Regions from separate parts of the Arthrobacter sp. 05N425 genome, predicted to be linked through region 1. Evidence: riboswitches for the same ligand, from Rfam matches in the RefSeq annotation. Region 1 holds a riboswitch; the other holds the start of a gene.

Region 1 (4,996 bases):
TAGACGCACACCCTTTGCCCGTCCAGCTCCCGCCGCAGCTGCTCGCCCGCGGCCGTGGCCTGCTCGACGCCGAGCGGGGTCAGCGGGATCCGGTAATCGGGCACCCGGTTGTAGATCGAGGTGTCGGCGTTGGCGGCGGACTGGCCATGCCGGATCATGATGATTTTCCCGGGCGCACTCACAGCCCAAGCATAGGCACTTGCAGTCAACTCCCGGCAACGGCAGGCAAGATAGAACCATGTTGGTTCCCTCCCGCCGTCGGCTGCGGCTAGAAGTCTGGATTGTCCTGGGCTTGTCCCTCGGACAGTCGGCGGTGTACTCGGTAGTGCAGCTGCTGGACAAGATGACCAGGGCGCCGCTGGCGCAGGGCACCTCGACGCTGAACCGCTCGCAAAGCAGCCGGGAGTATTTCGACCTCACGTACCAGTTCCTGGACATCATCTTCGCCCTGGTCCCGGTGGTGCTGGTGATCTATTTCCTGACCGAACTCCGGCCCGCCGGCATGGCCGCCGGCACGGGCAGCTCGGCGTTCCGGAAGCTGGGCTTCAACTTCGCCCGGCCCGGCAAGGACCTGCTCCAGGGCCTCGGCCTCGCTGCCCTGATCGGCATACCGTCGCTCGGCCTCTACGCGGCCGGGCGGGCGCTGGGGATCACGACGGCGATCATCCCCAGCGCACTGGACTCCTACTGGTGGACGGTGCCGGTCCTGATCCTCTCCGCGATCCGGCACGGGATCGTGGAGGAGGTGATCGTGGTGGGCTACCTGCTGGACCGGCTCGGCAAGCTCGGCTGGGGCATGCCGCTGGCGATCTTCGCCAGTTCGATGCTGCGCGGCAGCTACCACCTCTACCAGGGCTTCGGGCCGTTCATCGGCAACGCCGTCATGGGCGTCATCTTCGCGCTGATCTACACGAAGACGCGCCGGGTGATGCCGCTGGTGATTGCGCATGCGCTGCTGGACATCGTGGCCTTCGTCGGATTCAGCCTCTTCGGCAAGGCGATCGGCCTGGGCTGAGCAGGCATAACCCGCGTTGCCTCCAGTGGCCCGCCGCCGGCGACGGGTTAAAGTGTTTCGGCCGCCAGCGGTGGGTGGCATCATTGGCACCCGCTGCTGGCGGCCGAAGTTTTTCGGGCAGGAAGCGTCAGATCGTGACGGCTCCGGAATCGGTTTCGAAGGTGACGGACAGGATTCCCGGCGTCCCGTGCGGGGCCAGCCAGTTCACGTCCACGTCCTCCAGCGGCTTCTCGACCGGTTCACCCAGCCACTCGGTGACCCGCTCGGCCGAGCCCGCGATCGTGAGGGCAGACATCTTCACGTTGCTCTCATAGGCGTTGGACGGGTGCAGGGCGGGGTCGCCTTCCCACTTCAACATGTAGGGGACCTGCGGATCCGCGATCAGGCCCAGGATGCCGATCTGCTTCCAGACCAGTTCGCGGCCGTCGGGGAACTTGCGGTTGCCGTTGACGGCGGAGCGGCCCAGCCGCTCCTCGAACGGTGCCAGGTCGTCAACCTCGACGCACCAGCCCATCCAGCCACCGCCGGCGGCCGAGCGGGCGCGGACTGCCTGCCCGAACGGCGCCTTGTCGGAGGCCGGGTGGTCCAGGACCTCCACGACCTCGAGGTACTTGTGTCCGGCAAGCGGGATAATCATGTTGCGGGTCCCGAACCGGGGGTGTATTCCGCCCTTGACGGCTTCGACCCCGAGGGCGGTCGCAATACGTTCGGTGGTGGCAGCCAGGCCATCTTGTTCACAGGCGTAAGAGACGTGATCCATGCGCATGCCCTCATCTTGGCACTTTGTGATGGAGCTCTCAGCTTAGGCTGCCCTTACCGTGATGGGATGTCATTTTCCCGAGCTCACCGCGCGGATTTGCCCGGCCAGAACCACGGCACTTTCCGGCTCCCGGGCGTGCGCCGGGCGGCGGTGGGGCCGTTCTTCATTTTCGTCACAAAGCTATCCAGGCGTAATGGCGCGTTCGTAGACTGAAGCCAGGTCATGAGCGCCAGCATCGAGCCCCGGCTTGCTGGCCGGCAACCCTCCTTGCGCGGTGGGGTGCCCCGGGTGAAGACCTGGCCCGCCGGCGTCCGCCGGCAGGCAAGCGCGGCGCCAGAGCCGTTCCGGCCCCAGAGGCCAGGGGCGGCCTGTGCCCAGTCATTAGGGAGCTCTCCGATGTCCAACGCCTGGTCCTTTGAAACCCGCCAGATCCACGCCGGCCAGGAGCCGGACTCCGCCACCGGCGCGCGGTCGCTGCCGATTTACCAGACGACGTCGTTCGTCTTCCCCAGTGCGGAGAGCGCCGCCAACCGGTTCGCGCTCGCCGAGCTCGCCCCCATCTACACCCGGATCGGCAACCCCACCCAGGACGCGGTGGAACAGCGGGTCGCGAGCCTGGAGGGCGGCCTGGGGGCGCTCCTGCTCAGTTCCGGCCAGGCCGCCGAAACCTTCGCGATCCTCAACATCGCCGAGGCGGGGGACCACGTCGTCGCCAGCCCCAGCCTCTATGGCGGGACCTACAACCTGCTGGCCCACACGCTGAAGAAGTTCGGTATCTCGGTGACGTTCGTGGAGGACCCGGACAACCTTGAGCAGTGGCGCGATGCCGTGCAGCCGAACACCAAGCTGTTCTTCGGCGAGGTGGTCTCCAACCCCCGCCAGGACGTGCTGGACATCGAAGGCGTCGCGGACGTCGCCCACCGCGCCGGGGTGCCGCTGATCGTGGACAACACCCTCTCCACCCCCTACCTGATCCGCCCGATCGAGTGGGGCGCCGACATCGTGGTGCATTCGGCCACCAAGTATCTCGGCGGACACGGTGCCGCGATTGCCGGCGTGATCGTCGACTCCGGCAACTTTGACTTCGGCAAGGACCCGGAGCGCTTCCCCGGCTTCAACACCCCGGATCCCACGTACAACGGCCTGGTCTATGCCCGCGACCTCGGGGCGGACGGGGCGCTGGGAGCGAACCTGTCCTTCATCCTCAAGGCCCGGGTCCAGCTGCTGCGCGACCTCGGTTCGGCCGTCTCGCCGTTCAACGCCTTCCTCATCGCCCAGGGGATCGAGACGCTGAGCCTGCGGGTGGAACGGCACGTCGCCAACGCCCTGCGGGTGGCCGAATGGCTGGAAGCCAGGGACGACGTCGAATCCGTCGCCTACGCCGGGCTGCCGTCCAGCCCCTGGTACGAGCGCGGCCGCAAGTACGGCCCGAAGGGGACCGGCGCCGTCGTCGCGTTCAACCTCGCAGGGGGAGCGGAGGCCGGCAAACGCTTCGTCGACGCCCTCGAGCTGCACTCCCATGTGGCGAACATCGGTGACGTGCGCTCACTGGTCATCCACCCGGCGTCGACCACGCACAGCCAGCTCTCGCCGGAGCAGCAGGCGGTCGCCGGCGTCAATCCCGGCCTGGTCCGGCTCTCGGTGGGCCTCGAGCACATCGACGACATCATCGCGGACCTCGATGCCGGCTTCCGGGCGGCCAAGAACGCCTGAGGTCACGCAGCACGCCGAATTTCCCCACCTTTGCGGGGATGGCCCCGGGAATCGCCGACACTTCGGGGCGACCCGCCGGGCGCGTCTGTCAAAGGTGGGGAAACTGCGGTGTTGACGGGTCCGGCTGTCACACAGCCGTCACAATCTTCGCGCTTGTGCCGCCGTGTTTCGTAGAATCGACGCAGGTCATGAGTGCCAGTGACAGCCCCGGCTTGCTGGCCGGCAACCCTCCATTTGCGGCGGGGTGCCCCGGGTGAAGACCTGGCCTGCCGGTCAGCTGACGGCGGGCAAGCGCGAAGTTAGGTCCTCACATGACGATTGCCGTCACCCGCACGGGTGTACCCGAAAGCAAACCCTCCACTGTTCCCGACGGCGCTGTTCCCGACGGTGCTGTTCCCGACGGGACGGTGCAGTACCTCCCGATCGGTTCCCTGGCCCTTGAATCCGGTGCCACCCTGCCCGAGGTCACCCTCGCCTACGAGACCTGGGGGACGCTGAACGCCGATGCCTCCAATGCGGTGCTGATCGAGCACGCCCTGACCGGCGACACCCACGTGACCCGCGGCGCCGGCGAGGAACCGGGCTGGTGGGAGGAACTGGCAGGCCCCGGCGCCCCGGTGGACACGGGCAAGTACTTCGTGGTCTCCATCAACATCCTCGGCGGCTGCTACGGCTCCACGGGGCCCTCCACGCCGGCCCCGGACGGCCGGCCCTGGGGCTCGCGCTTCCCGCTGGTCACCCTCCGGGACAGCACCGCGGCGGAAGCCCGGCTCGCCGACGCGCTGGGGATCAGCAGCTGGTATGCCGTGCTCGGCGGCTCGCTCGGGGGAGCGCGCGCGCTGGAGTGGGCGGTGACCTACCCGGCGCGGGTGCAGCGATGCGCCGTGATTTCGGTCGGCGCCAGCAGCACCGCCGAACAGATCGCCTTCGCCCAGGCCCAGACCCTGGCAATCCGCCAGGACCCCAACTTCAACGGCGGCGACTACTACGGCGGCCCGGAACCGCACGCCGGACTGGCCCTCGCGCGCCGGATCGCGCACATCACCTACCGTTCCGCAGCCGAGCTGGACGGGCGCTTCGGACGCAACGCCCAGGCGGCCGAGGCCCCGCTGGAGGCCGGGTCGCTGGCCGGCCGTGGGCGCTACCAGGTGGAGAGCTACCTGGACCACCAGGGCAACAAGCTGGTGCGACGCTTCGACGCCAACAGCTACATCGCCATCACCGAGGCGCTCACGAGCCACGACGTGAGCCGCGGCCGGGGAAGCCTGGAGCAGGCCGTCTCCCTGGCCACCGCGGAGTTCTTCGTGGCGGCCGTGGACTCGGACCGGCTGTACTTTCCCGCCCAATCCCGAGAGCTCGCCGACGCCCTGCCGGGGGAGGTCCCCGTGCACGTCATCGAGGCCCCGATCGGCCACGACGGCTTCCTGACCGAAATCGGCCAGCTCAGCGAGCAGCTCCGGGGCAACTTCTTCGCCTAGCCGGCACCGCCGTGTGTGCATTTTTGCAGA
Region 2 (4,996 bases), on a different contig from region 1:
ACAGCTACGCGGACCACCGCATGGCCACCGCGGGCGCAATCCTCGGTCTCGCCGTCCCGGACGTGGAGGTCGAGGACATCGCCACCACGGCCAAGACCATGCCCGGCTTCCCGCAGCTGTGGGGGGCCATGCTCAGCCAGGCAAGCACCGCAGACAAGGACGCCGCCGGTGGCACGCAGCACTGACTCCTGGGACGAATCCGACGTCCGGATCCGCCCCAACAAAAAGGGCTCCCGCCCCCGCACCAAGGACCGGCCCAGCTACGACGACGCCGTCACCGGCCGGATCGTCACCGTGGACCGCGGACGCTACACCGCCGTCGTCGGCGAGGGCACCGCCGACGAACGCAAGATCATCGCGGCGCGGGCCAGGGAGCTGCGCCGCAACCCCGTAGTTGCCGGGGACTTCGTCTCGCTCGTCGGGGACGTCAGCGGCGAACCCGACACCCTGGCCCGGCTGGTCAAGATCCAGGACCGCAGGACGCTGTTGCGCCGCAGCGCGGACGACACGGACCCGATCGAACGCGCCGTCGTCGCCAACGCCGACCAGCTCGTCGTTGTCGTGGCCGCAGCCAACCCGGAACCCCGCACCGGCTTCATCGACCGCGCTCTGGTGGCCGCCTACGACGCCGGCATCGAACCGCTGCTGCTCGTCACCAAGGCCGACGTCAAGGACCCCGCCGAGCTGCTGGCCAACTACCAGCACCTGGATTTCCCGGTGATCATCTCCAAAACCGCGGATTCGGCCGCCTCCGGCATCGACGCCCGCTCCGATGACGGCCTGTCCGCCCGGCTGGACAAGGCCGCCGTGTCGCAGCTGCGGGACTACCTCGACGGGAAGGTCACCGTCATGCTGGGCCACTCCGGCGTCGGCAAATCCACCATGGTGAACGCACTCACCGGCGCCGAACGGGCCACCGGCGGCGTCAACGCGGTCACCGGCCGCGGCCGCCACACCTCCTCCTCCGCGCTGGCGCTGAAGGTCAGCGATGCGCCTGCGGGCAGCTGGATCATCGACACCCCGGGCATCCGCTCCTTCGGCCTGGCCCATGTGGACCCGGACAGGATCCTGCGTTCCTTCCCGGACCTGGCGCCCGGCACCGATGACTGCGAGCGGGGCTGCAAGCACGACGCCACCGCCGTCAATTGCGGCGTGGACGCCTGGGTGCAGGGCGGCCACGCGGGCCCGTCCGGCCCGGCCCGGCTCGCGTCGCTGCGCCGGCTGCTGGGCACCGATCCGCGGCTGGAAGCGCAGGACACCAAGGAACTCGGCAGCGTCTCATAGCCGCGTCTACTTGGCGGCAGCGACGTGGCCTCCCGGTCCGCGGCGCGTTTTGACGGTAGTTTGGAAGCATGAGCCAACCAGCTTCGAGCTACAACGATGACCTGCGCCTTGCCCATGTACTGGCAGATTCCGTAGATTCCCAGACCATGAGCCGCTTCAAGGCGCTCGACCTTCGGATCGAGACGAAGCCGGACCTGACCCCCGTCACCGACGCGGACAAGTCCGCCGAGGAAGCCATCCGCGGGCAGCTGTCCCGCTCCCGCCCGCGCGACGCCGTCCTGGGCGAGGAGTTCGGCAGCTCCGGCCACGGTTCGCGCCGCTGGATCATCGACCCGATCGACGGCACCAAGAATTTCGTCCGCGGCGTCCCGGTCTGGGCCACCCTGATCGCCCTCGTCGACGAAGGCGAACCCGTGGTGGGCGTCGTCAGCGCCCCCGCACTGGGCAAGCGCTGGTGGGCCGCAAAGGGCGCCGGCGCCTACATGGGCCGCTCACTGGCCGCCGCGACCCGGCTGCGGGTCTCCAACGTCTCCCGGCTCGCCGATGCGTCACTGTCCTATTCGAGCCTCGGCGGCTGGAAGCAGCGCGGCAACCTCGACGAGTTCCTCGGACTCACCGAGGAGGTCTGGCGTACCCGCGCCTACGGCGATTTCTGGTCCTACTGCCTCGTGGCCGAAGGCGCCGTCGACATCGCCTGCGAGCCCGAACTCAACCTCTACGACATGGCGGCGCTGGTCCCGATCGTGACGGAGGCCGGCGGCCGCTTCACCTCGCTCGAGGGAGAGGACGGCCCCTTCGGCGGCAACGCGCTGGCGACCAACTCGATCCTGCACTCCGAAGTCCTCAAGCGCCTCAACCCGGGCCTCGACGACCTGCTCTAGCCGGCCACGCCCGAGGCAGCCCGTAACACTACGCTTCATATTCCGCCCTCCCTTTTCCGTGCGACCGGCCATGTCCTAGGCTCGAAGCAGGTCACGAGTGCCAGCGCAAAACCCCGGTTTGCTGGCCGGCAACCCTCCATTCGCGGCGGGGTGCCCCGGGTGACGACCTGGCCGGTCCGGAGCGGACCCGGCAAGCGCGGATCCCCTGTGTGCGGGGTCCTTTTCGAGCGAGGTCCCATGACGACTGCCACCATCCCCACCCACACCACCAGCGCCGGCGGCCCGGAGTTCACCGACGCACGCTTCGACGCCGCCCGCCGGCCACTGTCCGCGGTTTCCGGCGCCGAAATCCTGGCCCCCCTGATCCAGGGCGGCCAGGTCCGGTACGCCAACCTGGACTACGGAGCCTCCGCCCCGGCGCTGTCCGTGGTGTCCGCCTACCTGAACGAGATCCTGCCGTACTACGCCAGCGTGCACCGCGGCGCCGGCTACGCCTCCCAACTGAGTACCTCGGTGTACGAAAACGCCCGGAACATCGTCCGCGGGTTCGTCGGCGGCCGTCCGGATGACTCCGTGATCTTCACCCGGAACACCACCGACGCACTGAACCTGCTGGCCGGCTGCCTGCCCGTCGACGACGGCCGACACACCGGCGAGGTGCTTTACCTCGACATCGAGCACCACGCCAACCTGCTGCCCTGGCAAAACGTCCCGCACCGCAGCGTCGTCGCGGCGCCCACCCTGGCCGGCACCGTGGAGCGGCTCCGGGCGGAACTCGCCCTCGGCGGAGTAAGCCTGCTCGCCGTGACCGGCGCGTCCAACGTCACCGGCGAAATCCTGCCGATCCGTGAGCTGGCCGCGCTGGCGCACGAATTCGGCGCCCGGATCGCCGTCGATGCGGCCCAGTTGGCCCCGCACCGCCGCATCAACATCGCCGCGGACGACGTCGACTACCTCGCCTTCTCCGGCCACAAGCTCTACGCCCCGTTCGGCGCCGGCGTGCTGGTGGGCCGGCCGGACTGGCTGGACGCCGGCACCCCGCACTTGGCTGGCGGCGGCGCAGTACGGGACGCACGACTCGACGCCGTCAGCTGGACCACCGGGCCGGCCCGCCACGAGGGCGGCTCCCCCAATGTCCTGGGCGCGGCCGCGCTGGCCCGCGCCAGCCAGGTTATCGAGGCGCTGGACGAGCAGCAGTGGCACGCCCACGAGGACGCCATCCGTTCCTTCCTGGTCGAGGGGCTGGAGCGGATCGACGGCGTAACGGTCCACCACATCTTCGAGGACACCGGCCGGGAAGGCGGCCCCGGGACGATCGGCGTGGTCAACTTCTCGGTCGCCGGTTACGACGCAGGCCTGGTCGCCGCATACCTGTCCGCGGAGCACGGCATAGGCCTGCGCGACGGCCGGTTCTGCGCCCACCCGCTGCTAAAACGGCTCGGCCTGCCCGCCGGTTCGCTCCGGGCCAGCTTCGGCCTCGGCTCACGGCTCAACGACGCGCAGCGGCTGCTCGCCGGGCTCCAGGAGCTGCGGCGGAACGGCCTGGGCTGGGACTACGTCGTGGACGCCGGACGCTGGGTGCCGGCCAACGACACGCGCAGCTATCCGCACTGGGCGCCGAACACGCCTGGCACCGCTGGCGCAGCCCCCTGCTCCGTCGACTGACCGGCAGCGCAGCCCGGGCCGCGTGCGGTAAATTCGACAGGTACGCACCAGAGCTGCCGAAGGAGATCGCACGTGGCACGCGGCGGCCCCAAACTGCACCACCCCGGACTGCAGGGTGGCCCAAAACTGCAGCACCAGCGGCGGCGGGAGCTCGGGCAGAGCTTCCAGGACGGCGGCGAGCACTACGACCGGGTCCGGCCCGGCTATCCGGCGGATTCGGCCGATTGGCTGATCCCGGCCGGGGCCCACGACGCCGCCGACCTGGGCGCCGGGACCGGTAAGTTCACGGCGCTCCTGGTCCAACGGGGGCTCAGGACCGTGGCCGTCGATCCGTCCCCGGACATGCTCGACCAGCTGCGCCGCGCCCTCCCGGAAGTCGCCGCCGTCGAGGGTACCGCCGAACACACCGGGCTGGCTTCGGGGGCCTTCGACCTGGTCACGGTGGCCCAGGCCTGGCACTGGTGCGATCCCCTGCTGGCCAGTACCGAGGCGGCTCGGATCCTGCGGCCGCACGGCGTTCTCGGCCTGATCTGGAACCAGCTCGACACCTCGGTCCCCTGGGTGCACAGGCTGTCCCGGATCATGCATGCGGGGGACGTCCACAAGCCCCACTTCACGCCGCCGCTGGGACCGGAATTCATCGGGCTGGAGAGTCATCTCACCCGCTGGGAGGATCCAGTAACCACGCAGGACGTCATGGAACTGACCAAATCCCGCAGCTACTACCTGCGGGCAGGCGAGAGCACCAGGGCCAAGGTGCTCGCTAACCTCGACTGGTACCTGCACGAGCACCTAGGACACACTGCCGGGCAGCTCCTGCCGCTTCCCTACCTGACGCAAAGCTGGCGTGCCGTCAAAGCCTGAGGTTCCCGCATTGCACTGACCACGCCGCGGCGCCTATTATTTCGGTGTGCCTAACTTATATTTGTAGGCACTCAGGAACTTCTTGGGAGCCCGCAGTGCTGGACGTAGCCGGACACGAACCCCTGCCCGCGGGGAAACCGCCTGCCCGCAGGATCAGGGGTAGCCGCCGGGCTTTGCTGGGCCTGCTCGGCCCGGCGTTCGTGGCTGCCATCGCCTATGTGGACCCCGGCAACGTCGCCGCCAACCTGACGGCCGGGGCACAGTACGGTTATCTGCTCGTCTGGGTCCTCGTCGCCGCCAAC

The links. Region 1 has a riboswitch for S-adenosylmethionine ahead of AC1DGE_RS12075 (bifunctional o-acetylhomoserine/o-acetylserine sulfhydrylase). Riboswitches for the same ligand answer to the same signal wherever they lie in the genome.
Region 2: it holds a riboswitch for S-adenosylmethionine, as region 1 does, so the genes downstream of both, AC1DGE_RS06765 (aminotransferase class V-fold PLP-dependent enzyme) here and AC1DGE_RS12075 (bifunctional o-acetylhomoserine/o-acetylserine sulfhydrylase) in region 1, are expected to answer to the same signal.

The regions. Positions count from the first base shown of each region.
Region 1 is NZ_JBFTMU010000008.1:20,124-25,119, forward strand. It holds gene AC1DGE_RS12060 (histidine phosphatase family protein) at 1-158, opposite strand, end outside; gene AC1DGE_RS12065 (CPBP family intramembrane glutamic endopeptidase) at 239-1,015, shown strand; gene AC1DGE_RS12070 (VOC family protein) at 1,143-1,781, opposite strand; SAM riboswitch class IV at 1,994-2,109, shown strand; gene AC1DGE_RS12075 (bifunctional o-acetylhomoserine/o-acetylserine sulfhydrylase) at 2,172-3,488, shown strand; SAM riboswitch class IV at 3,673-3,788, shown strand; gene metX (homoserine O-acetyltransferase MetX) at 3,800-4,966, shown strand.
Region 2 is NZ_JBFTMU010000003.1:248,329-253,324, reverse strand. It holds gene aroA (3-phosphoshikimate 1-carboxyvinyltransferase) at 1-185, shown strand, start outside; gene rsgA (ribosome small subunit-dependent GTPase A) at 169-1,284, shown strand; gene hisN (histidinol-phosphatase) at 1,353-2,165, shown strand; SAM riboswitch class IV at 2,255-2,368, shown strand; gene AC1DGE_RS06765 (aminotransferase class V-fold PLP-dependent enzyme) at 2,403-3,830, shown strand; gene AC1DGE_RS06760 (class I SAM-dependent methyltransferase) at 3,903-4,694, shown strand; gene AC1DGE_RS06755 (Nramp family divalent metal transporter) at 4,790-4,996, shown strand, end outside.